DNA from 3 places in the Streptomyces sp. NPDC001750 genome. Region 3 is predicted to be linked to each of the others. Evidence: riboswitches for the same ligand, from Rfam matches in the RefSeq annotation. Region 3 holds a riboswitch; each other region holds the start of a gene.

The links. Region 3 has a riboswitch for cyclic di-AMP ahead of ACFYY6_RS17450 (M23 family metallopeptidase). Riboswitches for the same ligand answer to the same signal wherever they lie in the genome.
Positions count from the first base shown of each region.
Region 1: linked by a shared signal. The riboswitch ahead of ACFYY6_RS16535 (transglycosylase family protein) and the one ahead of ACFYY6_RS17450 (M23 family metallopeptidase) in region 3 are both predicted to bind cyclic di-AMP.
Region 2: linked by a shared signal. The riboswitch ahead of ACFYY6_RS25670 (M23 family metallopeptidase) and the one ahead of ACFYY6_RS17450 (M23 family metallopeptidase) in region 3 are both predicted to bind cyclic di-AMP.

Region 1 is NZ_JBIAUE010000009.1:87,995-97,589, forward strand. It holds gene ACFYY6_RS16510 (NAD(P)/FAD-dependent oxidoreductase) at 1-144, opposite strand, end outside; gene ACFYY6_RS16515 (Ppx/GppA phosphatase family protein) at 628-1,578, opposite strand; gene ACFYY6_RS16520 (DUF501 domain-containing protein) at 1,864-2,406, opposite strand; gene ACFYY6_RS16525 (septum formation initiator family protein) at 2,595-3,065, opposite strand; gene eno (phosphopyruvate hydratase) at 3,229-4,509, opposite strand; gene ACFYY6_RS16535 (transglycosylase family protein) at 4,843-5,583, opposite strand; cyclic di-AMP (ydaO/yuaA leader) riboswitch at 5,586-5,757, opposite strand; gene ACFYY6_RS16540 (transglycosylase family protein) at 6,061-7,095, opposite strand; gene ACFYY6_RS16545 (cytochrome P450) at 7,213-8,571, opposite strand; gene ACFYY6_RS16550 (nucleoside triphosphate pyrophosphohydrolase) at 8,682-9,595, opposite strand, start outside.
Region 2 is NZ_JBIAUE010000018.1:107,098-116,692, reverse strand. It holds gene ACFYY6_RS25680 (GNAT family N-acetyltransferase) at 1-1,420, opposite strand, end outside; gene ACFYY6_RS25675 (HPr family phosphocarrier protein) at 1,593-1,874, shown strand; gene ACFYY6_RS25670 (M23 family metallopeptidase) at 2,147-2,938, opposite strand; cyclic di-AMP (ydaO/yuaA leader) riboswitch at 2,951-3,120, opposite strand; gene ACFYY6_RS25665 (M16 family metallopeptidase) at 3,523-4,905, opposite strand; gene ACFYY6_RS25660 (pitrilysin family protein) at 4,932-6,305, opposite strand; gene ACFYY6_RS25655 (DNA topoisomerase IV subunit A) at 6,588-9,038, shown strand; gene ACFYY6_RS25650 (GTP-binding protein) at 9,094-9,595, opposite strand, start outside.
Region 3 is NZ_JBIAUE010000010.1:20,776-30,370, forward strand. It holds gene lhgO (L-2-hydroxyglutarate oxidase) at 1-732, shown strand, start outside; gene trmB (tRNA (guanosine(46)-N7)-methyltransferase TrmB) at 725-1,714, shown strand; gene ACFYY6_RS17440 (PrsW family intramembrane metalloprotease) at 1,952-3,514, shown strand; gene ACFYY6_RS17445 (aldo/keto reductase) at 3,706-4,650, opposite strand; gene ACFYY6_RS17450 (M23 family metallopeptidase) at 4,780-5,802, opposite strand; cyclic di-AMP (ydaO/yuaA leader) riboswitch at 6,000-6,151, opposite strand; gene ACFYY6_RS17455 (PP2C family protein-serine/threonine phosphatase) at 6,534-7,709, opposite strand; tRNA gene ACFYY6_RS17460 (tRNA-Met) at 7,936-8,009, opposite strand; gene ACFYY6_RS17465 (SHOCT domain-containing protein) at 8,150-8,548, shown strand; tRNA gene ACFYY6_RS17470 (tRNA-Lys) at 8,760-8,832, opposite strand; gene ACFYY6_RS17475 (hypothetical protein) at 8,903-9,145, opposite strand.

The DNA.
Region 1 (9,595 bases), on a different contig from region 3:
CTGGTACGTCATGTACGAGCGCGGGTCGACGACCGTGACGGTCGCCTCTCCGTAGCGCATCTTCTTCAGGATGCGTCGAGCTGCGTACAGGCCTACGTACCCACCGCCTACTACGAGGATCCTGGGACGCTCCGTGGTGCTCATGCCATCGAGTATCCACCCCTCTCCGCGGACCCCCTCGTGAGCCCCTTCACAAGGTTGTCTCCACCCTCTGCTACACTGCCCCGCCCACGTGACCGAGGTCATGATCCCAACAGGGAACCAGAGGGCGCGGACGGACGTTGAACACCGCCTGTGAGCTGGCTCTTGTGCCCGAAAAGGCGGCGGACCACCGCCCTGGTCCACGGCGCGGAAACACAACCGGAACAGTCCCGAACCGGCGCGGAACGACGCCCCGAACGGCTCCGGGCGCCCGTACGGACGAGAACCGCCCTTCACGAGGCCCAATTACTTGTGAAGAAGTTCACGAACTTTGTCGGGGGATGCCCCTCCGAGCCCTTCCCGAACAGCTCACGGCAGCTCAGAAACGGCAGCTCGGAAGTGCGAGCGGGAACGCGACCGGCGGGACGTCCACCGCAATCCCTGACGCCCGGCCCCGGCACCGTCGTCGCCGCTCGTCGGCGGCGGTCAGTTGTCTCCCGCCGCGTACCACGCGATCCCGTCGAGGATGTCGTGCTCGCTGACGACGACCTCGCGCACCCCGGCCCGCCGCATCACGGCGAGCAGGATCAGCGCCCCCGAGGTGATCACGTCGACCCGCCCCGGGTGCATGGCGCCGATCGCCGCGCGCTCGGCGTGCGTGGAGGCGGCGAGGCGCGCGGTGATCGCCTCGACCTGCTCCAGGGAGATCCGGGAGTGGTGGATCGCCTCGGAGTCGTACGTGTCGAGTCCGAGGGCGATCGCGGCGACCGTGGTGACCGTCCCGGCCAGGCCGACGAGGGTGGCGGCCCCGGTGAGCGGAACGGTCTCCTCGGCGAGGTCCAGGGCCGCTTCGACATCGGCGCCGATCGCGGCGATCTGACCGGGGGTCGGCGGATCGGTCACGGCGCCGTCGTGCACGAGGTGGCGCTCGGTCATGCGGACACAGCCCATGTCGACCGAGCACGCCGCCCGCACGTGGTCGTCTCCGACGACGAACTCGGTGGAGCCGCCGCCGATGTCCACGACGAGGTACGGCTTGGCGAGGTGGTCGCGGCCCACGAGCTCCTTGGTGGCGCCGGTGAAGGAGAACTCCGCCTCCTGGTCACCGCTGATCACCTCGGGCTCGACACCCAGGATGTCCAGCACACCGCGGACGAATTCGTCGCGGTTCTCCGCGTCCCGGGAGGCGGAGGTGGCGACGAAACGGATCCGCCGCGCCCCGTGCTTCTCGATCACCTCCGCGTACCGGCGGCAGGCGTCGAACGTCCGCTCCAGCGCCTCCGGGGCGAGCCGGCCGGTGCGGTCGACGCCCTGGCCGAGGCGGACGATCTCCATCCGGCGGTCGAGCTCGACGAACTCGCCGGTGGACGGGTCGGCGTCGGCGACGAGCAGACGGATGGAATTGGTACCGCAGTCGATCGCGGCCACGCGGGTCATGGGTGCTCCTGTGGTGAGTCGGGCCCCTCCGGGCCCCGCCGGGGGACGTGGTCCGGGGCACGGCCCTCGGGCCCGCCCCGGCGGCGGCCGAGGGGCGCGGGTCGGGGGCGGAGCCCCCGTGGGAACGGTCAGCCCTCGTCGTCAGAGCCTGTCGGGTGACCTTCGACCGGAGAGCGGACGCGGCGTGGTGCGTGCGATTCCAAGGCGCCGGAAGGTCCTTGTAGCGGAGCTACTAGGGCGTTTCGGCAACGCCGGAAGCGTGCGTGCCACGCCGCGTCCGCCCGATCAGAGGTCACCCGACAGGCTCTCAGGGGCGCAGGGCGTCACGCACGGCCCCTTGCGCCACCACTCCGGCAGCATCGCGATCGCCTCGTCACCCAGCGGGTTCACACCGGGGCCCGCCGCCAGCGAGTGCGCGACCAGCACGTGCAGGCACTTCACCCGGTCCGGCATGCCGCCCGCGCTGGGGAAGCCCTCCAGCACCTCGATGGCGTCGCGCCGGGCGATGTAGTCCTCGTGCGCTGCCCGGTAGGCGGCGGCCAGCTCGGGGTCGGTGCCGAGGCGCTCGGTCATCTCCTTCATGACCCCGTTCGCCTCCAGCGTGCCGATCGCGGACGCGGCGCGCGGGCACGTCAGGTAGTACGTCGTCGGGAACGGCGTGCCGTCCTCCAGCCGGGGCTGCGTCTCGACCACGTCCGGGTTGCCGCACGGGCAGCGGTGCGCGATCGTGCGCAGCCCGCGCGGCGGGCGGCCCAGCTGCTGCTGGAACGCGGCGATGTCCGCCTCGGTGGGCTCGGTGGGCTCGGTCTGCGGAGGGGGGGTTTCCATGCCTGCCTAGGTTCTGGGGTTCTGACGGTTCGGAGGGGGCCGGGCATCCGGGGCCGGGGGCCGGGGATTCGAGGAACCGGAAGTCCGGGGGTCTGAGCGTCCGGGGGCTGGGCGTCCGGGGGTCTGGGCGTCTGCGGGGCTGGAAGTCCGAGGGGCTGGCCTTCCCTGGGACGGGCGGATGGACGCGGTCAGCCGCGATCGGCGCTGTCGACCCCGTCCCAGAGGTTCGCGTGCCACGGCCGGCCGGACCCGTCCGTCTCACCGTCGCGTTCCTTGGCCGCGTCCGGGTCGATCACCGTGTAGCCCGTCTCCCCGGGAAGAAGATAGTGCAGATGCTTGCGGGCCAGCTGCCTGACGTACGCGTCGTCCTGGAGCCGCGCCTTCTCGTCGCGCAGCTCCTCGGTACGGGCCCGGGCCTCCCGCGCCAGCCGCTCCTGGTCGGCGATCTCGTCCCGCTGCGAAACGTACTGCCGTATCGGGTACGCGAGCGCGACCACGAGGGAACAGACGACGAGGGCCAGAAAGGCGGCCCGGCCGGTGAGCCGGGAGCGGCGGTCCTGGCGACGGGTCTGCGACCGGTAGACACGGGCCGCGGTCTGCTCGCCCAGCAGTCGCAGCCGGGTCGCGGTGGAGAACCGGTCCCGGTCCTTCGCGGCCATGTCTCCGCCTCCCCTTCACACACGTCCGTCCCCGCACACGGTACGGGACCGTGTGCGGGGACGGACGGAGGCCCGGGCCTTCGGGCCCCTGCGGGCCGGGATCGGCCGTGGGAGCCCGAAGGCCCGGTCCGCGGGGACCGGCCCCCACGACGTCCTCGGGGGCTCAGCCCTTGAAACGGGGGAACGCCGAGCGGCCGGCGTACACCGCGGCGTCGTCGAGGATCTCCTCGATGCGCAGCAGCTGGTTGTACTTGGCGACGCGGTCCGAGCGGGCCGGGGCGCCGGTCTTGATCTGACCGCAGTTCACCGCGACGGCGAGGTCGGCGATGGTGACGTCCTCGGTCTCGCCGGAACGGTGCGACATCATGCACTTGAAGCCGTTGCGCTGGGCGAGCTCGACGGCGTCCAGGGTCTCGGTCAGCGAACCGATCTGGTTGACCTTGACGAGCAGCGCGTTGGCGGTGCCCTCCTCGATGCCCCGGGCCAGGCGCTCCGGGTTGGTGACGAACAGGTCGTCACCGACGATCTGCACCTTGCTGCCGAGCTTGTCGGTGATGATCTTCCAGCCGGCCCAGTCGTCCTCGTACAGCGGGTCCTCGATGGAGACCAGCGGGTACGCGGAGACGAGCTCCTCGTAGTACTCGGTCATCTCGGCGGCCGAGCGGGACTTGCCCTCGAACTCGTACGTGCCGTCCTTGTAGAACTCGGACGCGGCGACGTCGAGCGCGAGCGCGATGTCCTTGCCCGGGACGTAGCCGGCTTCCTTGATGGCCTCGATGATGAGGTCGAGGGCGGCGCGGTTCGACTCCAGGTTCGGCGCGAAGCCGCCCTCGTCGCCGAGGCCGGTCGACAGGCCCTTGCCCTTCAGGACCTTCTTCAGCGTGTGGTAGATCTCGGCGCCCCAGCGCAGGGCCTCGGAGAAGGACTCGGCGCCGATCGGGGCGATCATGAACTCCTGGATGTCCACGTTGGAGTCGGCGTGCGACCCACCGTTGAGGATGTTCATCATCGGGACGGGCAGCAGGTGCGCGTTCGGACCGCCGAGGTAGCGGAACAGCGGCAGGTCCGACGCCTCGGAGGCGGCGTGCGCGACGGCCAGTGAGACACCCAGGATGGCGTTGGCTCCGAGCGAGCCCTTGTTCTCGGTGGCGTCCAGGTCGAACATCGCCTGGTCGATCAGCCGCTGCTCGGTCGCGTCGTAGCCGACGAGCTCCGGGCCGATCTGCTCGATGACGGCGAGCACGGCCTTCTCGACACCCTTGCCCTGGTAGCGGTTGGGGTCGCCGTCGCGAAGCTCAATGGCCTCGAAGGCACCGGTGGAGGCGCCGGACGGCACGGCAGCACGACCCGTGCTGCCGTCGTCGAGGCCGACCTCGACCTCGACCGTGGGGTTCCCCCGGGAGTCGAGGATTTCCCGGGCTACGACGACGTCGATGGACGGCACGAGGCATCTCCTTCTGGGATATGACACTGGTTCTGCAGGGTCACTTTGGCCTTGCGACAAGAGCCTAACCGGCCCCGCCCGTTCAGCCCGACGACCGCCCGCCCCCTGGGACGAAAAAGGACCCGGGAGTGCACGATCCCGGGCAAATGGCCAGAATATTACGGATCAGTAACTACAACAGTTGAACGAACTGCGCCGCACACGAGCGGCGCACGCCCGGGTGCGGGACGCGCGGTGCCGCGTCGGCGCGCGGCGCGCGCTCCGAGCAGACGCCCCGGCCCGGCGCGCGGGGGAGCGCGCCGGGCCGGGCATCCGGAGAGGAGAGGGACCGGACTACTTCGTCAGGTGCAGCTGCTGACCCGGGTAGATCAGGTCGGCGTTCTCGACGATGCCCTTGTTCAGCTCGAACAGCCGCTGCCAGCCGCCTTCGACGCCGTGGGCGGCGGCGATCTTGCTGAGGGAGTCACCGGAGACGACCTTGTACTCGCCGTCACCCTTCTTGACCTTCTTGCCGGTCGGGGTGGTGACGGTCTTCTTCGACTCGGTCCGCGGGGCGGCGGGACGGTCGGAGCGGGAGGCGGGGACCTCGGCGCGCTCGGTCTGCTTCGGCTGGGCCTGCTGCTCGGGGGCCGCCTGGGTGCTCTGCTTCTGAGCGGTGCCGGAGCTCTTCGAGGAGGTATCGACGCCCGGGTCGACACCGTCGTTGCGCAGGTTGCCGGCGGAGGCGCAGCCCCAGGCACCCGGACCCTGCATGTCGAGGAGCCGCTCGGCGGTGGCGATCTGCTGGGCCTTGGTGGCCAGGTCGGCGCGCGGCGCGTACTTCAGACCGCCGGCGGCGGCCCAGCTGGACTGCGAGAACTGCAGACCGCCGTAGTAGCCGTTGCCGGTGTTGATGGACCAGTTGCCACCGGACTCGCACTGGGCGACGGCGTCCCAGGTGGCGACGGAGGCGGCGGAAGCGCCGGTCGCGCCCATCAGCGGGACGGCGACGGCGGAGCCGGCGACTCCGGCGAGCGTGGCGACGCGGACGGCCTTGGACGGGCGGCGGTGCTTGCCCTTGCCGGAAAACAGCATGGAGGTCTCCTCACCGACGCCTACGAGGTGAGCTGTCGGGTTCGGGCCGAGTGAGTTGCCCGGTCGCACGTCCTAGCACGCGACTTCACCCCAAGCCGGTCCTGATGCGTCTCGCGACGATCGGGGCCGGCGCCTACCTGGGTCCCCCGCTCCTGCCTACGGCGCTTGAACGCGTCTGTTCCCTCCGACCGACGGCAGGATTCGGCGTGACGGTCGACGGGGCCCGCGGTGCGAGCGGTTACGACCGTAAACACATATAAGCCCCACATTCAAAGACGGACACATCGGGCAATCATCCCTTACTTGCATCTGAGGAACCGTCGTTTTCGCAGGTGGGGCGCGATATGGACGGGACCTCCAGGCCCAACACGCCAATTGACGCAAAGAGACCCATGTCTCACTCGCATGGGAGTGGACACGGGCCTCCGAAGGCGTCCCGGTTCTTGAGGCTCCGTCAGCCGGTCACCGGCTCCGGCCTCAACGGGCCTCCGCGTCGACCTCAAGGCTCTGGCCAGGAAGGATGAGGTCCGGATCGGAGCCCACGACCTCCTTGTTGGCCTCATAGAGCGCGGACCAGCCACCGGGGACGTTCTGCTCGTCGGCGATCGCCCAGAGATTGTCACCAGGACGGACGGTGTACGTGTCGTCGGCGACCGGGGAGGCCGCGTCGCGCCCGCCGCCGTCGCGCGAGGCGTGACGGCCCGACTCGCGGCCGGCATCCCCGTCGGCGCCCCACCCCTCCTCGGCGGCCGGCGCGCCGCGATGCTTGCCGCCCACACCGCCCGACGCCCCGGATCCTTCCGAGCCGGGCGACCCTGACGGAGCGACAGAAGCGTTCGAATCACCCATATCTACCGATTCGGGCGAACGGTGCGTATCGGCGGATGAAGTGGCGGACCCGGTGGGCGAGGGCGTGACCTCGGACCCGGGCCCGGTCCCGGTCCCGGCATCCGGCTTCCCGGCACGGCCCGAAGGCGTGACGTCCTCGCCGGACGGGGACTGCGACGACTTGTCAGCCGGCTTCGCGCCCTCCTCCGCCCCGGCGCCGCCCGTCTTCTTCGCGCCCTCCTCCGCCCCGGTGCCGCCCGCGGGCTTCCCGGAGGAGGTCTCCCCCGGATCGACCCCCGGCAGCCCCCCACCCGTCGCGAGGCCGGAGAGGGGCGCACAGCTCGGCCACGCCTGCGGACCCCGGTCGCCCAGGATCTCCTCGGCCACCGCGATCTGCTGGGCGCGGCTGGCGAGGTCGGCGCGCGGGGCGTACGCCTCACCGCCGTACGCCTTCCAGACCTCCGGGGTGAGCTGAAGGCCGCCGTAGGAGCCGTTGCCGAAATCGGCGCTCCAGGAGCCGCCGCTCTCGCACTCGGCGACCCGGTCCCAGGTCCCGGAGTCGGCCGCCTGCGCGGCGCCCGCGCCGAGCAGCGGGATGGCGATGGCGGATCCGGTCACGCCCGCCGCGACGACGATGGCGGGTGCCTGACGAGGGCGACGGTGTCTGCCGTTCGCGGAGCCCATGAGGTTGCCTTCCGTGTGACGGACGAGTTCGGTCGAGCGACCCGGTGGGGCCGAACGGTGAACCTAACCGGACTCGAACGCGTGTCACAAGTCGATGCAGCGCCGATCACGCGAACATCACAGATGTGACGTCCCGTCAGAAACCAGTCGGACGGGCCGGGGCCCGAACTCCACGGGAAGCGTGCGCAGTCCGCGCATGATGAGCCCGCCGCGCCACCGCAGATCGGCGGGTTCCACCGCGAGCCGCAGGTCGGGAAGGCGCCTGAGCAGGGTGGCGAGCGCGGTCTGTCCCTCCAGTCGGGCGAGCGGCGCGCCGAGGCAGTAGTGGATGCCGTGCCCGTATCCGAGGTGCTGATTGTCACGTCGGGCGAGGTCGAGCGTGTCGGGGTCCTCGAAGCGCGTCGGGTCGCGGTCGGCGGCGGCGAGCACGACCAGGACGGGGTCGCCGACCGCGATGTCCCGGCCGCCGAGCGTCAGCGGCTCGGTGGCGAACCGCCAGGTCGCCAGCTCCACCGGGCCGTCGTACCGCAGCAGTTCCTCGATCCCGGTCTCCAGCAGTCCGCTCTCCCCCGCGTCCAGGGAGCGTTGCAGCCGTTCGCGCTGGGCGGGATTGCGCAGCAGCGCGTACATCCCGTTCCCGATCAGGTTGACGGTCGTCTCGAAACCGGCGAAGAGCAGGATGAAGGCCATGGCCGCGGCCTCGTTCTCGGTGAGGTGCTCGCCGTGGTCGCCGGCCCGGATCAGCCCGGAGATCAGGTCGTCCCCGGGGTTCTCCCGCTTGCGGTGGATGAGCTCGGCGAGATAGCCGCGCATCTTCTTCACCGACCGGGCGACGCCGCCACGCGGGCCGCCGCCGTGCCGGATCATCATGCCCGCCCAGTCCCGGAAGTCGTCCTGGTCCTCGCGCGGGACGCCGAGCAGGTCGCAGATCGCGTAGATGGGGAGCGGGAAGGCGAAGTCGTGGATGAGGTCCGCCCGGCCCTCGGCGGCGAAGCGGTCGATGAGCCCGTCCGTCAGCTCCTGCACGCGCGGCGCGAACGCGGCGACCCGGCGTGGGGTGAACGCCTTGGAGACCAGACGGCGCAGCCGGGTGTGGTCGGGCGGGTCGATGTTCAGCAGATGCGTCATCAGCTCCGCCTTGCGCTCGCCGGGGATGCCGGTCTTCCCCTTGGCGTGCGCGGGCTCGGCGTGGTGTGCCGGGTTCTTGGAGAGCCGCGCGTCGGCGAGCGCCTGCCGGGCGTCCGCGTACCGGGTCACCAGCCACGCCTCGACGCCGCTGGGCAGCGAGGTGCGGTGCACGGGGCTGTGCTCGCGCAGCCAGGCGTAGGCGGGGTACGGGTCGGTGGCGAACTCCCACGTGAAGAGTTCGGGAGCGCCCGCGGGGCAGGTGGCCGGGGCCGCCGCGGCCTGGTCGACGGGGTTCTCCGCAGGGCGGTCGGCGAGGTCCTCCGCGACGTGGTCGGCGGGGCGGCCCACGGTCTGATCGGCGGGTCGGTCGGCGGGGCTGTGGTTCACCCTTTGACGTTATCCCCGTCCTTCGGGGGCGACCCCGGCGCCCCGGAGGCGCCCGCCGACGTCCAGCGGGGTCAGGCGTTGCCCTCGGCCGCCCGGATGGCGTCCCGGTAGGCACGGCCCGCGGCCCTCAGCGCCGCCTCGGGGTCCACGCCGTCCTTTTCGGCGCGCACGGCGAGATCGAGGAGTTCGTAGCCGATGCCCCGGCCCGTGGGCAGCGGCACGTCGAGGCCGGCGGTACGGACCCGGGAGGCCAGCTTCGCCACCAGCGCCAGCCCGGGCTGGCCGAGCGGCACCCCGTCGGTGACGGACTCGCGCCGCTTCTCGACGGCCTTGGTCCGCAGCCAGTGCGCGTGCACGTCCTCGGGGGTCTCGGCGGTCTCGTCACCGAAGACGTGCGGGTGGCGGTGGATGAGCTTCTCGACGATGGTCGCGGCCACGTCGTCGACGGAGAAGGGCTCCTCCCCCTCCCCGGGACCGCCCTCCTCGGCGATCCGTGCGTGGAAGACGACCTGGAGAAGTACGTCCCCCAGTTCCTCGCGCAGTTCGTCGCGGTCGCCGTCCTCGATCGCCTCGACGAGTTCGTACGCCTCCTCGATGGCGTACTTGGCGAGCCCCTTGTGGGTCTTCTGCGACGTCCACGGGCATTCGTTGCGGATCCGGTCCATGATCTGGACCAGGTCGAGGAGCCGCGCGCCGGGCAGATCGTAGGAGCCGGGCAGCAGCTCCAGGTCCGGCATGCTCACCCGCCCCGAACCGGCGAGCCGCGCGAGCCCGTCGGTCAGCGGCTGGTTCCCCTCGCCGCCGGTGAGGACGACGACGGTCCGGCCACCCGCGCAGGCGTCGACGAGCTCGTGCGCGGTGGGCACGGTGTGCTCGACGGTGACGTCCGCCTCGCGCAGATACGGCAGCTGCGGGTTGTCCGGCTCGGCGCAGAGCACCCGGTCGGCGGCGCGCAACGCCTGCCAGGCGGGCCAGGACAGGAGTC
Region 2 (9,595 bases), on a different contig from region 3:
TCGCGTCCGGGATCCGGCTGACGGGTACGGCGTGGCCGGGCGGGGTGGCGCCGGTGTGCCGGGCCCCCTTCACCACGACCACGGGCTTCACGGCCGCGGTGCGCCGGGCGAGCCGCATGAACTTGCGCGGGTTGCCGAACGATTCGAGGTACAGCAGGGCGACGTCGGTGTCCGGGTCCTCATACCAGTACTGCAGGAAGTCGTTGCCCGAGATGTCGGCCCGGTTGCCCGCGGAGATGAAGGTGGAGAGCCCCGCACCCTGCCGGTAGAGCCGGGAGAGCAGGGCGATGCCGATCGCCCCGGACTGGGTGAACAGACCGATACGGCCCCGCTTGGGCGGCTCGGGGGCGAGGGAGGCGTTCAGCCGGACGGCCTCGGCGTTGTTGATGACGCCGAAGGCGTTCGGGCCGATGATCCGCATCCCGTACGAGCGTGCCTGGCGGACGAGTTCGCGCTGCCGGTCCCTGCCCTCGGCGCCCCACTCGGCGTATCCGGCGGAGAGGACGACGAGACCCTGGACGCCGTGCTCGCCGCAGTCGGCCACGGCCTCCGGTACGCGCTCGGCGGGGACGGCGACGACCGCGAGGTCCACCGGTTCGCCGATCTCGCCGACGCGGCGGTGGGCGGGGACGCCGTCGATGGTGTCCTGGTCGGCGGCGAAGGAACGATTCACGGCATACGTACGGCCGGTGAATCCGGCCGCGAGGAGGTTACGCAGGACCGTGCGGCCGACACCGCCGGGCGTCCGGCCGACACCGATGACGGCCACGGACCCGGGGGCGAGCAGCCGTTGCACGGAGCGCGCCTCGGCCCGCTGCTCACGGCCGCGCTGGACGGCGAGGGACTCGGCCGTCGGTTCGAGGTCCAGGGTGAGGTGGACGGAGCCTTCCTCGAAGCTCCGCTGCTGGGTGTAGCCGGCGTCCCGGAACACCTTGATCATTTTGGTGTTGGCGGGGAGCACCTCGGCGACGAAGCGGCGGATGCCGCGCTCGCGGGCCACCGCGGCGATGTGCTCCAGCAGTGCCGACGCCACTCCCCGGCCCTGGTGCGCGTCCTGGACCAGGAAGGCGACCTCCGCCTCGTCCGCGGGCGCGGAGGCGGGCCTGCCCCGTCCGTCGATCCGGTCGTAGCGGACGGTCGCGATGAACTCGCCGCCGACCGTGACCGCGAGCCCCACCCGGTCGACGTAATCGTGATGGGTGAAGCGGTGCACGTCCCTGGCGGACAGCCGGGGGTACGGGGCGAAGAAGCGGTAGTACTTCGACTCGTCGGAGACCTGCTCGTAGAAACTGACCAGGCGTTCGGCGTCGTCCGTGGTGATGGGCCTGATCCGCGCGGTGCCTCCGTCACGGAGGACCACGTCCGCTTCCCAGTGGTCGGGATAGACGTGACGCGGACTCTGCTCCGTCGAGGACTGCATGGGCACAGACTAAGGCTCGTCCACCACTCGCGTAGCCGCCGGGCCCGGGGCAGTCTGAGGGGGGCCGAACGGCGTTGCGGCACCGCTCGTGGGTGTTCGCGGGTCGGCCGGAGCACCGCGCACCGCATGAGAGAGTGGTCTAGACAACTATTGATTCATGAAGGGCAGAACCATGGCTGAGCGCCGCGTCAACGTCGGCTGGGCCGAGGGCCTGCACGCCCGCCCCGCTTCCATATTCGTCCGCGCCGCCACGGCGTCCGGCATCCCCGTGACGATCTCCAAGGCCGACGGCACCCCGGTGAACGCCGCCTCCATGCTCGCGGTGCTCGGGCTCGGCGCGCAGGGCGGCGAGGAGATCGTGCTCGCGTCCGAGGCGGACGACGCCGAGGCCGCCCTGGACCGCCTGGCGAAGCTGGTCGCGGAGGGGCTCGACGAACTCCCGGAGACCGTCTGAGCCACGTTCCGGATCTCCGGGATTCCCGCTTCCGGGACTTCCGGGGTTCGGCACGGGACCGATTCCCGCGAAGGAGCCGCGGTGCCGCCCACCGGCACCGCGGCTCCTTCGTCTTCCGGCCCCGGGATTCCTTCCCGGCCCCGGGCGCCTCTTCCCGGGATCCGGGACGGTCGCGCAAGGGACGGGTCCGGCTGACGGGGCGACCCGGACATGCAGAAGGCCCCGGCGTGCTGCCGGGGCCTTCGGGAGGCGGTTCGCGGGTCGGCCGTCGGTCAGAGGGAGACGCCGTGGGCACGCAGATACGCGACGGGGTCCATGTCGGATCCGTAGGAGGGCGTGGTCCGGGCCTCGAAGTGGAGGTGCGGTCCGGTGGAGTTGCCGGTCGAGCCGGAGAGGCCGATCTGCTGGCCCGCGCCGACGCTCTGGCCGACACGGACACCGATCGACGAGAGGTGCCCGTACTGCGTGTACGTGCCGTCCGTCATGCGCAGCACGATGTTGTTGCCGTACGCACCGCCCCAGCCGGCCTCGACGACCGTACCGGCTCCGACTGCGACGACGGAGCTGCCGGACGCGGCGTGGAAGTCGATGCCCGAGTGGCTGCCGGAGGACCAGAGCGAACCGCTGGACTTGTAGCCGGTGGTGACGTAGGAACCGGCGACCGGAAGCTGGAAGAGGCCCAGCCGGGTGCGCTCGGCGGAGCGGGCGGCACGCGCCTTCTCGGCCCGCGCCTCGGCGGCACGCTTCGCCTCGGCCCGGGCACGCTTCTCGGCCTCGGCCTTGCGCTGCGCCGCCTCCTTCGCCTCGGCGATGAGGTCGGCCCGGTGCTGCTGCGCGTCGGCCTGGGCGTCGATCCGGTCGGCGATGACGTCCTGGATGGCGATGACCTGGTTCAGGCCGGTCTCGCCGACCGCGGAGGTCTCGGCGTCCGCGGCGAGGGCCGGGGAGGCGGCGCCTGCGATGACGCCGGTGGTGGCCAGCGCCGCGACGCCGGCGATCCTCGCGCTGCCGCGCGTCAGTCGGCCGGGGGCACGATGCTTCCCGGTGGCACGGGTGAACGCCATGAAGTGGCTGATCCTTTCCTTCCCTCTCGCCTACCGGGTTAGCTGACGGGTTCGGAGCAGGAAGGTCTCCTACGGAGGCCCCGGCCTCACCGAGGCTCAGGCTTCCGATTCACCCCAGGGACTTCATTGGGTCCCCGGCTCCCCAGGGCTCACGCCCGGCGGGGACTCGGCGATGGCTGTCCGGTGCGTCGCGGTCGCGACATACGAGTGGCCGGCAGCCCGGTCGACGCTAAGCGCGAGCACATTCGTTCGCCAAACGGACAAGCCGTTTTGTAGCGCATGCCACAGGACGTACGGGCAACCCGGCGACCGGAACCGCACATGGGGAAGACCCCGGCGAGACATCGCTCACAGGGGCCTTCGACGCCCGCGCGCCCGGCCGTCGGACCGGCCGGGCCGGTCGGGCCGCACCCGTTCGGCACCCGGAACGGCCCGGTCTGCGGCTGTCCTCCGACACCTGCCCCGTACGGGAACGGGGCACCGGACGCCCGGCCGTCGGACCGGCGGGGCCGGGACGCCAGAGGTCCGGACGGTCCCCGGCGTCTTCGCCCGGGAAGGCCGCCGGGACCGTGACGGCACACCGCTCAGCCGGCGACCACCGACACCTCACCGATGCCCAGCGCCCGGACCGGCTCCTCGATCCGGGACGCGTCGCCGACGAGGATCGTCACCAGACGGTCGCCCGGGAAGGCGCTGACCACGGCCGCGGTCGCCTCGACCGTGCCGGCCTCCGCGAGCCGGGCGTACAGGTGGGCCTGGAAGTCGTCCGGGAGGCGCTGCTCGACCTGGTCGGCCAGCGTGCCCGCCACGGAGGCAGCCGTCTCGAACTTCAGCGGCGCGACGCCCACGAGGTTCTGCACCGCGGTCTCGCGCTCCTCGTCGGTGAGCCCCTCGGCCGCGAGCGTCCGCAGGACCGTCCACAGATCCTCCAGCGCCGGTCCGGTCGACTCCGTGTCCACCGATCCGCTGATCGCGAGCATGGCGGCGCCGGTCGCGCCCGTGACCGAGTCCGCGGCCGACGACCGCAGCACCTGCGCGAAGGCGCGGACACCGTAGGTGTAGCCCTTCTCCTCGCGCAGCACCCGGTCCAGCCGGGAGGTGAGCGTGCCGCCCAAGCAGTACGTGCCGAGCACCTGGGCGGGCCACACGCTGTCGTGCCGGTCCGGTCCGATCCGGCCGATCAGCAGCTGCGTCTGCACCGCGCCCGGACGGTCCACGATGACCACCCGGCCGGTGTCGTCGGCGGTGATCGGCGGGGCGGGGCGAGGCTCGACGGTGTCGCCCGACCAGTCGCCGAGCGTCTCGGCGAGCAGGGCCTCCAGGTCGATGCCGGTCAGGTCGCCGACGACCACGACGGTCGCCGCGGACGGCCGGACATGGGCCTCGAAGAAGGCGCGCACCGCCCCCGCGTCGATCCGTTCCACCGTCTCCTCGGTGCCCTGGCGCGGCCGGGACATCCGCGACGCGGCCGGGAAGAGCTCCTTGGAGAGCTGCTTGGCGGCGCGGCGCGCCGGGTTGGCCTGCTCGTGCGGGATCTCGTCGAGCCGGTTGCGCACCAGCCGTTCGATCTCGCTCTCGGCGAAGGCGGGGGCCCGCAGCGCCTCGGCGACCAGTCCGAGCGCCTTGGCCAGCCGGGAGGCCGGGACCTCCAGGGAGACCCGGAGGCCGGGGTGGTCGGCGTGCGCGTCGAGCGTGGCACCGCAGCGCTCCAGCTCGGCGGCGAACTCCTCGGCGGTGTGCTTGTCGGTGCCCTCGGACAGGGCCCGCGCCATGATCGTGGCCACGCCGTCCAGGCCCTCCGGCTCGGCGTCCAGGGGGGCGTCGAGGACGATCTCGACCGCCACCACCTGCTGGCCGGGGCGGTGGCAGCGCAGCACCGTCAGGCCGTTGGGCAGCGAACCGCGCTCCGGCGCGGGGAAAGCCCAGGGGCGTGCGACGCCGGGGGCCGGCTGGGGGTGGAACTGCATCGAAACTCCAGTCGCGGCGGCGTCGGTCACTTGTCCGCTCCTTCGTGCGCGTCGGTGTCGTCGGCGTCGGTCTCGTCGGTATCCGCGGAATCGGCCGGTTCGACCGGTTCGTAGGCCAGCACCGCCCGGTTGTCGGGCCGCAGCCGGGCCTTGGCGACCGCCTGGACCTCCTCCGCCGTCACGTCCAGAACCCGCTGCACCGCGGTCAGGGCGAGCTGGGGGTCGCCGAACAGCACGGCGAACCGGCACAGTTCGTCGGCGCGGCCCGCGACCGTACCGAGCCGGTCCAGCCACTCGCGCTCCAACTGGGCCTGGGCGCGCTCCATTTCCTCGGGCGTCGGACCCTCGGCGGCGAACCGGGCCAGCTCCTCGTCGACCGCCGCCTCGATCCGCGGCACCTCGACACCACCGGAGGTCTTGACGTCCAGCCAGCCGAGCGACGGGGCGCCCGCCAGCCGCAGCAGCCCGAATCCGGCGGCCACGGCCGTCCGGTCACGGCGGACCAGGCGGTTGTGCAGCCGCGACGACTCCCCGCCACCGAGCACGGTCAGCGCGAGGTCCGCCGCGTCGCACTCGCGGGTGCCGTCGTGCGGGAGCCGGTAGGCGGCCATCAGCGCCCGCGCCGGGACCTCCTCGCGCACCTCCTCGCGCAGCTGCTCGCCGATGACGTCGGGCAGCGTGCCGTCGCGCGGGGGCCGCTTCCCGTCGTGGGAGGGGATGGAGCCGAAGTACTTCTCGATCCAGGCGAGCGTCTGCTCGGGGTCGATGTCGCCGACGACCGACAGCACCGCGTTGTTCGGCGCGTAGTACGTACGGAAGAAGGTGCGCGCGTCCTCCAGCGTCGCGGCGTCCAGGTCCGCCATCGAGCCGATCGGGGTGTGGTGGTACGGGTGTCCCTCGGGGTAGGCGAGCGCCGTCAGCCGCTCGAACGCCGTGCCGTAGGGGACGTTGTCGTAGCGCTGGCGGCGCTCGTTCTTGACGACGTCGCGCTGGTTCTCCATCGACTCCTCGTCGAGCGCGGCGAGGAGCGAGCCCATCCGGTCCGCCTCCAGCCAGAGGGCCAGCTCCAGCTGGTGCGCGGGCATCGTCTCGAAGTAGTTGGTGCGCTCGAAGCTGGTGGTCCCGTTGAGCGAACCGCCGGCGCCCTGCACCAGCTCGAAGTGTCCGTTCCCCTTCACCTGGCCGGAGCCCTGGAACATCAGGTGCTCGAAGAGGTGAGCCAGACCGGTGCGTCCCTCGACCTCGTGGCGCGATCCGACGTCGTACCAGAGGCAGACCGCGGCGACCGGGGTCAGATGGTCCTCGGAGAGCACCACGCGCAGGCCGTTGGCCAGGCGGTGCTCGGTCGCTGTCAAGCCGCCGGAACCGGCCTGGGCTGTGGCCGTGTGACCCATGGGCATGTACGTCCCTTCGATCGCGATACTGGTTTTTCTGCGTGACCTGCCACTGTAAGCAAGCGGACCGACACCTGGCGAAGTTCCCATACCGCGGAAGTTCGCGTGAAAGAGGGGCGCACCACCCGGCGCACGCGCCTCTTTCACCGCTCCGGGGCCCTTCCCGGCGGAGTCGAGAGGGCCGGTTGGGACGGGGCGAGGTCGGCATTGTCGGTGCGGAGGTCCACAATGGTCCGCGTCAGAACCTGAGGTTGCCCGAACAGAATCCGTGAAGGAGTCGCAGCAGCGATGGCCCGCCGCAGCACGAAGACCCCGCCGCCGGACGACTTCGAGGAGAACATCCTCGACATCGACGTCGTCGACGAAATGCAGGGCTCCTTCCTCGAGTACGCGTACTCGGTGATCTACTCACGGGCCCTGCCCGACGCCCGTGACGGTCTGAAGCCGGTGCACCGACGCATCGTCTACCAGATGAACGAGATGGGCTTGCGCCCCGACCGCGGCTTCGTGAAGTGCGCGCGGGTCGTGGGCGAGGTCATGGGCAAGCTGCACCCGCACGGCGACGCGTCGATCTACGACGCGCTGGTCCGGCTGGCGCAGCCGTTCTCCATGCGTCTCCCCCTGGTCGACGGCCACGGCAACTTCGGTTCGCTCGGGAACGACGACCCGCCGGCCGCCATGCGGTACACCGAGTGCCGGATGGCCGACGCGACGTCGTTGATGACGGAGTCGATCGACGAGGACACCGTCGCCTTCCAGGCGAACTACGACGGCCAGGAGCAGGAGCCCTCCGTCCTCCCGGCCGCGTACCCGAACCTCCTGGTCAACGGGGCGTCCGGGATCGCGGTCGGCATGGCGACCAACATGCCTCCGCACAACCTGGGCGAGGTCGTCGCCGCCGCCCGCCACCTCATCAAGCATCCGGGCGCGGACCTGGAGACGCTGATGCGGTTCATCCCCGGTCCCGACCTGCCGACCGGCGGCCGGATCGTGGGCCTGGGCGGCATCAAGGACGCGTACGCCGGCGGGCGCGGGACGTTCAAGATCCGTGCGACGGTGTCCGTGGAGAACGTGACGCCGCGCCGCAAGGGCATCGTCGTCACCGAACTGCCCTTCGCCGTCGGCCCGGAGAAGGTGATCGCCAAGATCAAGGACCTGGTCTCGGCGAAGAAGCTCCAGGGCATCGCGGACGTGAAGGACCTGACCGACCGCGAGCACGGTCTGCGCCTGGTCATCGAGGTGAAGAACGGCTTCGTACCCGAGGCGGTGCTGGAGCAGCTCTACAAGCTGACCCCGATGGAGGACTCCTTCGGGATCAACAACGTGGCGCTGGTCGACGGGCAGCCGCTCACGCTCGGCCTGAAGGAATTGCTGGAGGTCTACCTCGACCACCGCTTCGACGTGGTGCGCCGGCGCAGCGAGTTCCGGCGCGGCAAGCGCCGCGACCGTCTCCACCTGGTCGAGGGCCTGCTCGTCGCGCTGCTCGACATCGACGAGGTCATCCGGCTCATCCGGTCCAGCGACAATTCGGCGCAGGCCAAGGCACGGCTCATCGAGCGCTTCTCGCTGAGCGAGATCCAGACGCAGTACATCCTGGACACGCCGCTGCGCCGACTGACCAAGTTCGACCGGATCGAGCTGGAGAGCGAGCGGGACCGGCTCAACAAGGAGATCGACGAGCTGACCACGATCCTCGAGTCGGACGCCGCGTTGCGCAAGCTCGTCTCGTCGGAACTGGCCGCGGTCGCCAAGAAGTTCGGTACCGAGCGGCGCACGGTGCTGCTGGAGTCGGCCGGTACGCAGGTCGCCTCGGTGCCGCTGCAGGTCGCGGACGACCCGTGCCGGGTGCTGCTGTCGTCGACCGGTCTGCTGGCGCGTACCGCCAACGACGACCCGATCGTCTTCGCCGAGGACGCCAAGCGGGCCAAGCACGACGTGATCGTGTCCGCGGTGCCCGCGACCGCCCGGGGCGACATCGGGGTGGTGACATCGACGGGACGGCTGCTGCGGCTCGCGGTCATCGATCTGCCGCAGCTGCCGGACACGCACGCGGCGCCCAATCTTTCCGGCGGGGCGATGGTCTCGGAGTTCCTCACGCTGGGGAGCGACGAGGAGGTCGTCTGTCTGACCACGCTGGACGAGACGTCCCCCGGTCTGGCGCTCGGCACCCTGCAGGGCATCGTCAAGCGGGTGGTGCCGGACTACCCGGTCAACAAGGACGAGCTGGAGGTCATCGCCCTCAAGGAGGGTGACCGGATCGTCGGCGCGGCCGAACTGCGCACGGCCGAGGAGGACCTGGTCTTCATCACGTCCGACGCGCAGTTGCTGCGCTACCCGGCGGCGCAGGTGCGACCGCAGGGCAGGCCCGCAGGCGGCATGGCGGGCATCAAGCTCGCGGCGGGCGTCTCGGTGATCTCGTTCACGGCGGTGGATCCGGCCGCGGACGCGATGGTGTTCACGGTGGCGGGTTCGCAGGGCATGCTGGACGACTCGCTGCTGACGTGCAAGCTCACCCCGTTCGACCAGTACCCGCGCAAGGGCCGGGCCACCGGCGGGGTGCGCTGTCAGCGGTTCCTCAAGGGGGAGGACGCCCTGGTCTTCGCCTGGGCGGGCCCCGCGCCCGCGAGGGCCGCCCAGAAGAACGGCGCGCCCGCCGAGCTGCCGGCGCCGGACCCCCGGCGCGACGGTTCGGGTGCGCCGCTGGCCAAGCCGGTCGCGTCGGTCGCGGGACCGGTGTAGCCCCCTCGTCAGGCCCGGCGACGGCGGTGCGACGACGGGGCTCGTGCCCCTTCCGTCACCAGCCGTCCTCGTCGGGCCGTCGCACGTACCGCAGGACGCCCCACATGCTTCGGTCATGTGCGGCGTCCTGCGCCGTGTCCGGGCCCGGCGCGTCCGGCACGTCAGGGATCGAGGCGCCCGGAATCGAGGTGCCGGAGTCCGGTGGGCCGGCCGGCGGTGTGTCCCGGGTCCACGTGTCCGTCTCGCGGCAGTCGGTCAGCTCCTTGTGCAGGGCCTCCGCATCGATGCCCGAGCCGATCAGCACGAGTCGGGTGAGGCGTGGTTCGTCGCGTGCCCACGGCTGCGGCTCGAACCGCAGGAACCGCCCGACCGCGTGCAGCACGTACTTGTTGGCGCGATCGCCCGCGCCGAAGTCGACGAATCCCTTGATCCGGTAGAGCCCCTGCGGCCGGGAGTCGAGGAAGTCCAGCAGCCTGCGCGGGTTCATGGGCACGTCCGCGGTGAAGGACACGCTCTCGTACGCGGCATGCAGATGGTGCTCGTGCCCGGCGTCGGCC
Region 3 (9,595 bases):
TCGGAGGTCGTCTCGGTCGACCGGCGCCCCTGGGGCGTGGCGGTGCGCACGGCGGACGGCGCGGTGGTGCGGGCCCGGGTGCTGGTCAACTGCGCCGGGCTGCACTCCGACCGGGTGGCGCGGCTCGCGGGCGACGACCCGGGGATGCGGATCGTGCCGTTCCGGGGGGAGTACTACGAGCTGACGCGGCCGGAGCTGGTGCGCGGTCTGGTCTACCCGGTGCCCGACCCGGCGTTCCCGTTCCTCGGCGTGCACCTGACCCGCGGCCACGACGGCGGTGTGCACGTCGGTCCGAACGCGGTGCCGGCGCTGGCCCGCGAGGGATACGCGTGGCCCGTCGTGCGCCCCCGCGAGCTGGCGGACACGCTGACCTGGCCGGGCACCTGGCGGATCGCGCGCAGACACTGGCGGTACGGGGCGGGCGAGGTGCGCCGCTCGTTGTCGAAGCGCGCGTTCACGGCGGCGGTGCGACGACTGCTGCCCGATGTCACGGAGGCCGATCTGCGGCCCGCCCCGGCCGGGGTCAGGGCCCAGGCGGTGCTGCGCGACGGCTCCCTGGTGGACGACTTCCTGATCCGCGAGGCCCCGCACACCGTCCACGTGCTGAACGCCCCGTCGCCCGCCGCGACGGCCTCCCTGCCCATCGGGCGGGAGGTGGCACGCAGGGCGCTGCTCCAGGCACGGGAGACGGGGTGGAAGCCGCCCGCCGTAGAATCGGGTCATTGTGTCTGAGCCCTTGAACCCCTCCGCGAACCCTCCCGCAGACCTCACCGCGGGCCCCTCGGGGGCGCCCTCGTCCCCCGCCTCCGGGACCTCCGCCGAGGCCGCCTCCGGGACCTCCCCCGCCGAGGCCGCCCCCGCGACCCGTGTTTCCGGGACTCCCGCCGAGACCTCCCCCGGAGCCGCCCCGTCCGGGACCTCCGCCGGAACCGGCTCCGGGATCCCGGATGATCTGCGCGCCGCGTCCTTCGAACGGCAGCGCAGGCTGCGCCAGGAGCCGCGCTTCCCCGGCGGGCCCGCCGTCGACCCGGCCGGATCGCACCACGAGCGCCGCATCCGCAGCTTCCAGCCGCGCCGGAGCCGGGTCACTCCTGGTCAGGAGGACGCCCTGATGCGGCTCTGGCCCACGTGGGGCCTGGACATCGACGGGCAGCGGCTCCTCGACCTGCCCGAGCTGTTCGACGGGCTCCCGGTCGTGCTGGAGATCGGGTTCGGCATGGGCGAGGCCACTGCGCAGATGGCAGCGGACGACCCGGGGACGGGCATTCTCGCCGTCGACGTCCACACGCCCGGCCAGGGCAATCTGCTCGGCCTCGCGGAGCGGAACGGCCTGTCCAACATCCGTGTCGCCAACGGCGACGCGATCATCCTGCTGCGCGAGATGCTGAAGCCGGACTCGCTGGACGGGCTGCGGGTGTACTTCCCCGACCCGTGGCCCAAGAAGCGTCATCACAAGCGTCGGCTGATCCAGCCGGAATTCCTCGACCTGGTGGCCCAGCGGCTGAAGCCGGGCGCCCTGGTCCACTGCGCGACCGACTGGGAGCCGTACGCGGAGCAGATGCTGGAGGTGCTGACCGCGCACCCCCTCTTCGAGAACACTCTGCCGGAGGGCGGCTACGCGCCACGGCCTGCGTTCCGGCCACTGACCCGGTTCGAGGGCCAGGGACTCGACAAGGGCCACGTCGTCCACGACCTGCTCTTCACCCGCCGCTGATCCGTCGCCGAACCCGCCCGGAGCCCGTCACCGAACCTGCCCGGAGCCCGTCACCGAGCCCGTCGCCGAGCCCGCCGGAGAACCCGTCGCAGACGGCGCCTCCCCGGCGACTGCCGACGTCCGGCGACCGGCCGCCACCGGCCATTCCCCGTGGCCGGTGTCGGTGCCGCTCGTTAGGGTCGTGGGGTGGTATACGAAGGGTCTGTCCAGCAGCGGCAGCCGCATCCGGCCGTTCCGGTGCTCGAGGAGCAGCGGGTCGGCGAGATCCTGGCCGCCGTGCCGGAGCGACGGCACTGGCGGTACCGGCCGCGCCGCGTCGGCATGGTGTGGCGCAGCAGGACGTTCCGCGTCGCGGCCGTGTGCACGGTGCTCGCGGTGTGCGCTCTGGCGATCCTGGCCCTGGTCCGCGACCAGACGGGCACCGAGGGCTTCCTCGTGGGTCTCGGCCTCGCGGTGCTGCCCGTGCCGCTCCTGATGGCGGCGTTCCGCTGGCTGGACCGGGTCGACCCCGCGCCCTGGCGGAACCTGTTGTTCGCCCTGGCCTGGGGCGCTTTCGCGGCCGCCCTGATCGCGATCCTCGCGAACTCGTTCGCGACCCGTTGGATAGCCACGACCACCGCCGACCCGGCGAACGCGGACAACCTCGGTGCGACGGTCATAGCGCCGGTCGTCGAGGAGAGCGCCAAGGCCGCCGCGATCCTGCTGGTCTTCCTGTTCCGAAGACGCGAGTTCAGCGGAATCGTCGACGGCGTCGTGATCGCCGGTTTCACCGCGAGCGGTTTCGCGTTCACCGAGAACATCCTCTATCTGGGCAACGCCTTCGGGGAGGACCAGCAGGCCGGGGCCTCGGGCGTCGCCTCGATGACCGCCGCGACGTTCTTCGTACGGGCGGTGATGTCCCCGTTCGCGCACCCGCTCTTCACGATCCTGACGGGGACGGGCTTCGGTCTCGCCGCCGCCAGTGCCCGCAACCGGCGGCTGCGCCGCATCGCGCTGCCGCTGCTGGGGCTCGTCCTCGCCATGGGCATGCACGCGTTGTGGAACGGATCGGCCTCCTTCTTCGGGCCGCTCGCCTTCTACGCCGTGTACGCGGTGTTCATGGTTCCGCTCTTCGGCGTGCTGACCTGGCTGGTGATCTGGGCACGCCGACGCGAGCTGCGCGCACTCGCCGCAGAACTGCCCGGCTACGCGGCGGCCGGCTGGCTGACCCCCGCCGAACCGCTCGCCCTCGCCTCCATGCGGGCCCGCGGCCTGGCCCGCGACGCGGCCCGCCGACACCATTCCTTCGACGCCGGGGCCAGCTGGGGCAACCCGTACGGCCCAGGCCACGCACCGGGCCATGCACCGGGCACCGGAGCGGTCCATGGTCCGGGCCACGGAGCGGTGGCCCCGGTCGGCGCACCGGCCCAGGCCCTGCCCCCGGCACAGGCACAGGGCCGGGCACCCCGCAAGGAGCGCCGCAAGGCGCGGGCCCGGGGCAAGGCCGCCGCCCGTACCGTCGCCGAGTACGAGTCGTTCGCGATGTCGCTGGCCTCGCTCCGCCGCCAGGCCCGCCTCGGGACGGCGGGCCCCGACTTCGCGGCACGTGAACTGGAGCTGTTGCACCACCTCTGGCAGCGCAGGGACGTGGCCGCTCCCGCCCTCGCCTACGCCGCGCAGGCGGCGGGCCTCCTGCGCCCCTACCCCTACCCGTTCCCGCCCGCCCCGGCCGCGTACTGGCCGACGTCGGCCCCGGCCGCGTTCCCGCCGCCGCACCAGGCGTACGGCGGCTACAACCCGTATCAGCTGCCGCCCCGGTAGCTCCGGGCGCCACGGACGCGCGAACGCCCCGGGAGCGCGATGCTTCCGGGGCGTTCGTGGAGACGCTCAGTTCGGCGGAGCGACCGGAGCGCGGCCGGACCCGAGCACGATCCGCCGCCGGTGACGGAACAGTCCGCCACCCGGTCCGCCGGTCGGCCTGCCGCGGCTGCCGTGCCCGCCGGTGGCGCCCGTCAGGCGGAAGCCTCGGTGAGGTCGGCCAGCTCCCCCTCGGTCAGCCGGAGGTCGGCGACGGCCGTCAGGGCGGGCAACTGCTCGACCGTACGGGCCGAGGCGATCGGCGCGACGACGGTCGGCCGGGACGCGAGCCAGGCCAGCGCCACGGTCGCGATCTGTGCGTCATGGGCCTGGGCGACCCGGTCCAGGGCGGCGAGGACGTTCTGCCCGCGCTCCGACTCCAGGTACTTCCCCGCGCTCTGCGCACGCGCGCTCTCCACCGGGGCGCCCGGGCGGTACTTGCCCGTGAGGAATCCGGAGGCCAGGGCGAAGTACGGGACGGCGGCGAGCCCGGCCCGCGCGGCCGTGTCCTGGAGTGCGCCCTCGTAGGTGTCGCGGGAGACGAGGTTGTAGTGCGGCTGCAGGGCGACGTAACGGGCCAGCCCCTCGCGCTCGGAGAAGTCCAGGGACGCCCGGAGCCGCTCGGGGCTGATGTTGGACGCGGCGATCTCGCGCACCTTGCCGGCCTTCACCAGCTCGTCGAGGGTGGTGATGATCTCCTCGACCGGCACGGTCTCGTCGTCGAAGTGCGTGTAGTAGAGGTCGATGTGGTCCCTGCCGAGCCTGCGCAGCGACTCTTCCGCCGCCGCCTTGATGGTGGCGGCGGAGAGACCCTTGTACGAGGGGTGGGCACCGACCTTGGTGGCGACGACGACGTCGGACCGGCCGGGCCGGGACGCGAGCCACTTGCCGATGACGGTCTCCGACTCGCCGCCCTCGTTCCCCGGCACCCAGGCGGAGTAGGCGTCGGCGGTGTCGACGAAGTTGCCACCCGCCTCCGTGTAGGCGTCCAGCACGGCGAACGACTGCGCCTCGTCGGCCGTCCAGCCGAAGACATTGCCGCCGAGGGCGAGTGGGAACACCTGAAGATCGGAAGAGCCGAGTTGGCGAAGGGAAGTCATGAATCGATCAACGTGTTCCCGCCAAAACGGTATTCCGCGCATCCGCCGTTCGGCGGAGGGCTGTTCGGTGTGGTCCGCGCCGTCCGCCCGTGCATCGTTGTACGCGCGTGCATCGCCGACGCGGGTGCCTCAGATGTTGAGGCCCTTGCTCCGCAGCCAGCCCATCGGATCCACGCCCGTGCCGTCGGCGGTGTGGATCTCCAGGTGGAGGTGGGGACCCGTCACGTTGCCGGTCGCGCCGACCCGGCCGATGGTGTCCCCGGTGGAGACCTTCTGGCCGACCCCGACGCCGATCGAGGACTGGTGGCAGTACCAGATCTCCGTGCCGTCCTCCAGCTCCAGCACCGTGCGGTAGCCGTACGAGCCGGACCAGCCCGCCGACTTGATGGTGCCGCCGTGAACGGCCTTGACGGGGGTGCCCGTCGGCGCCGCGAAGTCGAGGCCGGTGTGGTGACCGGAGGACCACATCGTGCCGGCCTGGCCGTACGTCGAGGTGATCGTGTACGAGGTGGTCGGGACGGCGTAGCTGGCGGCGAGCTTGGCGAGCCGCAGGGCCTCGGCCTTCTTCTTCGCCTCCTCCTCCGCCTTCTTCTTCTCGGCGGCGGCCTTGGCCTCGGCGGCGTCCTGCTGCTTCTTGGCCTCGGCCGCGGCCTTCTCCGCCGCGGCCTTCTCCTGGGCCTCCCTGGCCTCCGCGTCGGCGGCGGCCTGCTGCTGCTCGGCCTGCTGGAGGATGCGGGCACGCAGCGCCTCGCCCGCGTCGGTCGTGCCCTGCTCGGCCTCGGCGGTGGTGATGCCCGCGGTGGTGAGCGGGGCGGTGGCGGGCGCGGCCCCGTCGTCCTCGGACTTGTCGGAGAGGAGGGCGCCCACGCCGGGAAGCGACTTGGCGTCGGGCAGGTTGTCCGCGATGGAGTCGGGAAGGGAGATGGACACCGGCGGCTTGCCCTGCGCGGTGGCCATGCCGCCCGCGCCGACCGCCGCGATGACGCCGACCCCGAGCACTGCGGAACTGCGGGCGAGTCCGTTGCGCTGCTTGGCGACCCGGTGCTTGCCGCGTACGGGGCGGACGGTCTCCTCGGTGGGGTTCCACTCGCCCCAGCCGCGCTCGTCGTCGACACCGAAGTCGGCGCCGGGCAGGGTCGCGGTGGCGGCCATCTCCGATCCGATTCCGTGGTCCATGCGATCCGCGGTGCCGGACACCGTCGTCATCCCGGCCGTTCCGTAGTCGGAGCCGTAGCCGGGGCCCGCACCGTAACCGGGGCCGAAGTCGGTGCCGAACTCGGAACCGTACGCGGAATCGAGCCGAGCGGGGGCCTCGGGGGCAGGCTTGTTGGACGCCACGGGGGCGCACTCCTTTCCTTCCTTCTCGCCTACCGGGTTAGCTGACGGGTTCGGAGCAGGAAGGTCTCCTACGGACACCGCGTCTCTCACGAGACCCGGATGTCCGATTCACCCCAGGGTGGTGGTTCCCCGGTTCCCTTTCGGGATTCGGCGCTCGCGCACGGTGCCGCCTCTGACGACGGCTGGGACGACCGCGCTGCGTTATCGAACGTTAATAGACACCGGGCCCTGATTCCAAGCCGTCCCCACTGATCGTTCACGTCTTTGGCCTGGACTTTACTGGACATCTCGGGGCGTATTTAGACGACTTGATCGGGTCTCAGTCAATACCTCGTCACTGACGTTGCGTCAAATGTTATGCGGAGCGGCGTCTTTCGATTACGTACGGTGGCACCGCGGTCCGCTCGGCCGCACCCGGCCGCCCGGACGGACGTCCGCGGCCTCACGGGCGCACCCGACCGAACCCCTCACGGCCTTCTTGCACACGCCCGGCGCCCGGACGCCCCGGCCCCTCTTGCACAGGCCCAGCCGCCCCGGACCGTCCGTCATGCCGGGTCCGGCCCCACGATCCGGACGGTCCTGCGCCGCTCCGGCTGCCCCTCCGCGGGGCGCACGACCGCGAGCAGGGCCATGTCATCGGTCGACTCGCCCCCCGTGTGCAGCCGTACGTCGTCGGTCAGCGCGGACAGCAGCTCCTCCGGCCCGGGAAAGATCCGCCCGCACAGCCGGGCCGCCGGATCGTAGAAGTCCCCCTGGGCGTTCCGCGCCTCGGAGAGGCCGTCCGTGTAGAGGAGCAGTGTCGCCCCCGGCCGCAGATCCCACTCGTCCGTCCGGTCGGGCCACACGCCCAGGTCCATCCCGAGCGGCAACGCGGGCATCGAGGGCGCCAGCACGTCCAGCGCCCCGTCCGGATACAGCAGGATCGGCTCGGGGTGGCCGCGGTTGACGATCCGGACCCGGGACAGGCCGGCCGGGATCTCGGCCAGCACGGCGGTGGTGAAGCCCTCGACGACATCGGGCCCGCCCCGGCGCGCCCTCCTCTCCCGCACCAGCGCCCGCTCCAGCCGACGCGCCACGCCCTCCAGCGAGCGCTCCTGTTCGGCCGCCTCCCGGAACGCCCCGATGACCACGGCGACCGTCTCCACGGCGTCGAGGCCCTTCCCCCGCACGTCACCGACCACCAGCCGCACCCCATACGGGGTGTCCGTCACCGCGAACAGGTCACCGCCGACGAACTCGTCGGCCTGCGCGGCCTCGTACCGCGCCGCCACATGGAGCCCACCGATCCGGTCGGACGGCTTCGGCAGCACCGCCCGCATGGCCCGCTCCGCGATGACCCGCGCGGAGGCCAGCTGCTCGTTGCTCCGCTGCACGACTCGGTTGATCACCACCGCGAGCACCGAGACGGTCGCCAGCGTGAGCAGCTCGATCAGCGGCACGGCCGCCGGCAGCGAGTCGGTGGCCAGCCGGAGCGCGACGACGGCCAGCATCGAGGCGATGCCGGTGCGCACGGTGTTGGACAACGAGAAGAACGGCGCGGCGATCAGCGGCGCCGCGACGAACAGCGGGATGGCGGTGAAGACCGGCGGGGTGAACAGGTCGAACAGCAGCCCGCCGACGATCATCAGGGTCGGCAGCATGCGCACGAACCGACGGGCACCGGCGCCGCCGGCAACCCCTCCGGCATGCCTGCCCCCGGCATGCCCGCCGCGCCGCTTCAGCCGCTTCCACACCTGTGGTCTCCTGCCCGGTACACGCACGGCTGCGGACGGTACCGCGCCCCGCCCCCAGGCTCACCGGAGCTCAGCCGCGCGGCGACTCCGCATCGCCCAACAGAGGTACGCGCGTGGCACACCTCACACGCCGCCCACTCACCTCGCGCCATCCAGCGGCGGCACGAAAAACCCCGGGCCCGGCACGCTGTACGCGCCGGGCCCGGGTCTTCAGTAGCGGGGACAGGATTTGAACCTGCGACCTCTGGGTTATGAGCCCAGCGAGCTACCGAGCTGCTCCACCCCGCGTCGGTGAACACAACTCTACGCCATGTCCGGCCGTGCTCGTGACCACCCGGAGGCGACGAGCGGAATCGAATGTGTGGTGATATGACTGTTTTACCCATCAATGGGTCGATGCGACGGGACAGCGGCGACCGGGAGCGACCGTGGACAACTACCCCTTGCTCAATCTCTTCTGGACCATGCTCTGGTTCTTCCTCTGGATCATGTGGCTCTTCCTGCTGTTCAAGGTCATCACGGACATCTTCCGCAGCGACGACCTGGGCGGCTGGGGCAAGGCCGGCTGGCTGATCGTGGCGCTGGTGCTGCCGTACATCGGCGTGCTGCTGTACGTGATCGTGCGTGGCAGGTCCATGGGCGGACGGGACATCGAGGCGGTACGGGAACGCGAGGCCGCCTTCAAGGCGTACGTACGCGAAGCCGCCGGGGGCGAGCCGAAGCACGGCAGCCATGTGGACGACCTGGCGAGACTCGCCGAACTGAGGGACCGGAACGCCCTTACGGAGGAGGAGTACCAGCAGGCGAAGACGAAACTCCTGGCCTGAGCCGAGGTGCCCCTGAACCGAGGCACCCACCCCGAACCGGGCCACCGCGGAATCGTGAGCCGAGAAGACGGAGAACCCGGAAGGTTGGGAGAACCCGGGAAGTTCGGAGACCGGGACGCCCACCGGACCGCGAGGCCGCGGCCCGGTGGGCGGGAGGTCCGGAAACGGCTTCAGCCCCGACCGGATGCACTCCGGACCGGGGCTGAGAGGGTAGGCCGTGTGGGACTCGAACCCACAACCAACGGATTAAAAGTCCGCTGCTCTGCCAATTGAGCTAACGGCCCTCGCCGAACCACCCCTGAGCATAGCCCGCCGCGGCCCGGCCGCCGATCGGGTATCGGCAGCCGGGCCCCGTCATGGCGGGATCGCCCCCGTCGTGGCGGGATCGAGGGGGCGGGACCGGGACGGGAAGGGGGCGGGTCGGAAGACGCCCTTGTACCCCTGCCGGCCCGTGGCGATCTCCGCACGCGAGCCGAAGGAGTCCTTGCCGTTGCCGTCGTTGCGGTTGGGGTTGCCGGAGGGGTCCCGCTCGACGAGGTCGGCCTTCCCGTCGCCGCTGATGTCCCCGACCCCGGCACGACGTACGAGGCGCCCCAAGCTGAGCAGTCCTGCGGTCCCGGCCGACCTCGACCTCGGCGCCGGATCCGGCCGGGCTGCCCGTCAGGGTCCGCACCGTGCGGCCGTGGGCGTCCTTCATCACGAAGGTCCGGGGCGCGGGCCTGCTGAGCTGCCAGGTGCTGTTCCACACCTGACTGCCATCGGTGCCCTTGGGGCCGAGGCTCCCGCCGGCCGGGCCGACTCGGTCGCCGTCGGCGGCTGCGGCGCGACTCCGCTACGTTCGACGCGGATGCCCTTGTCCGGACCGGCGTACGCGATGCCGCCACCGAACTTGTCCACGGCCCAGGTCGGCCTGCGCCGGCCGGTGGTGCCGTCGGCGGGCAGGTCCGCGATCTCCCGGGGCACCGAGGGCGTTCCGGTGCGGAGTCGGTGAGCACCAGCTTCTCGGTGGTCCGGTCGTGGCGGACGAGGTGGCCGTCGACGACGAGC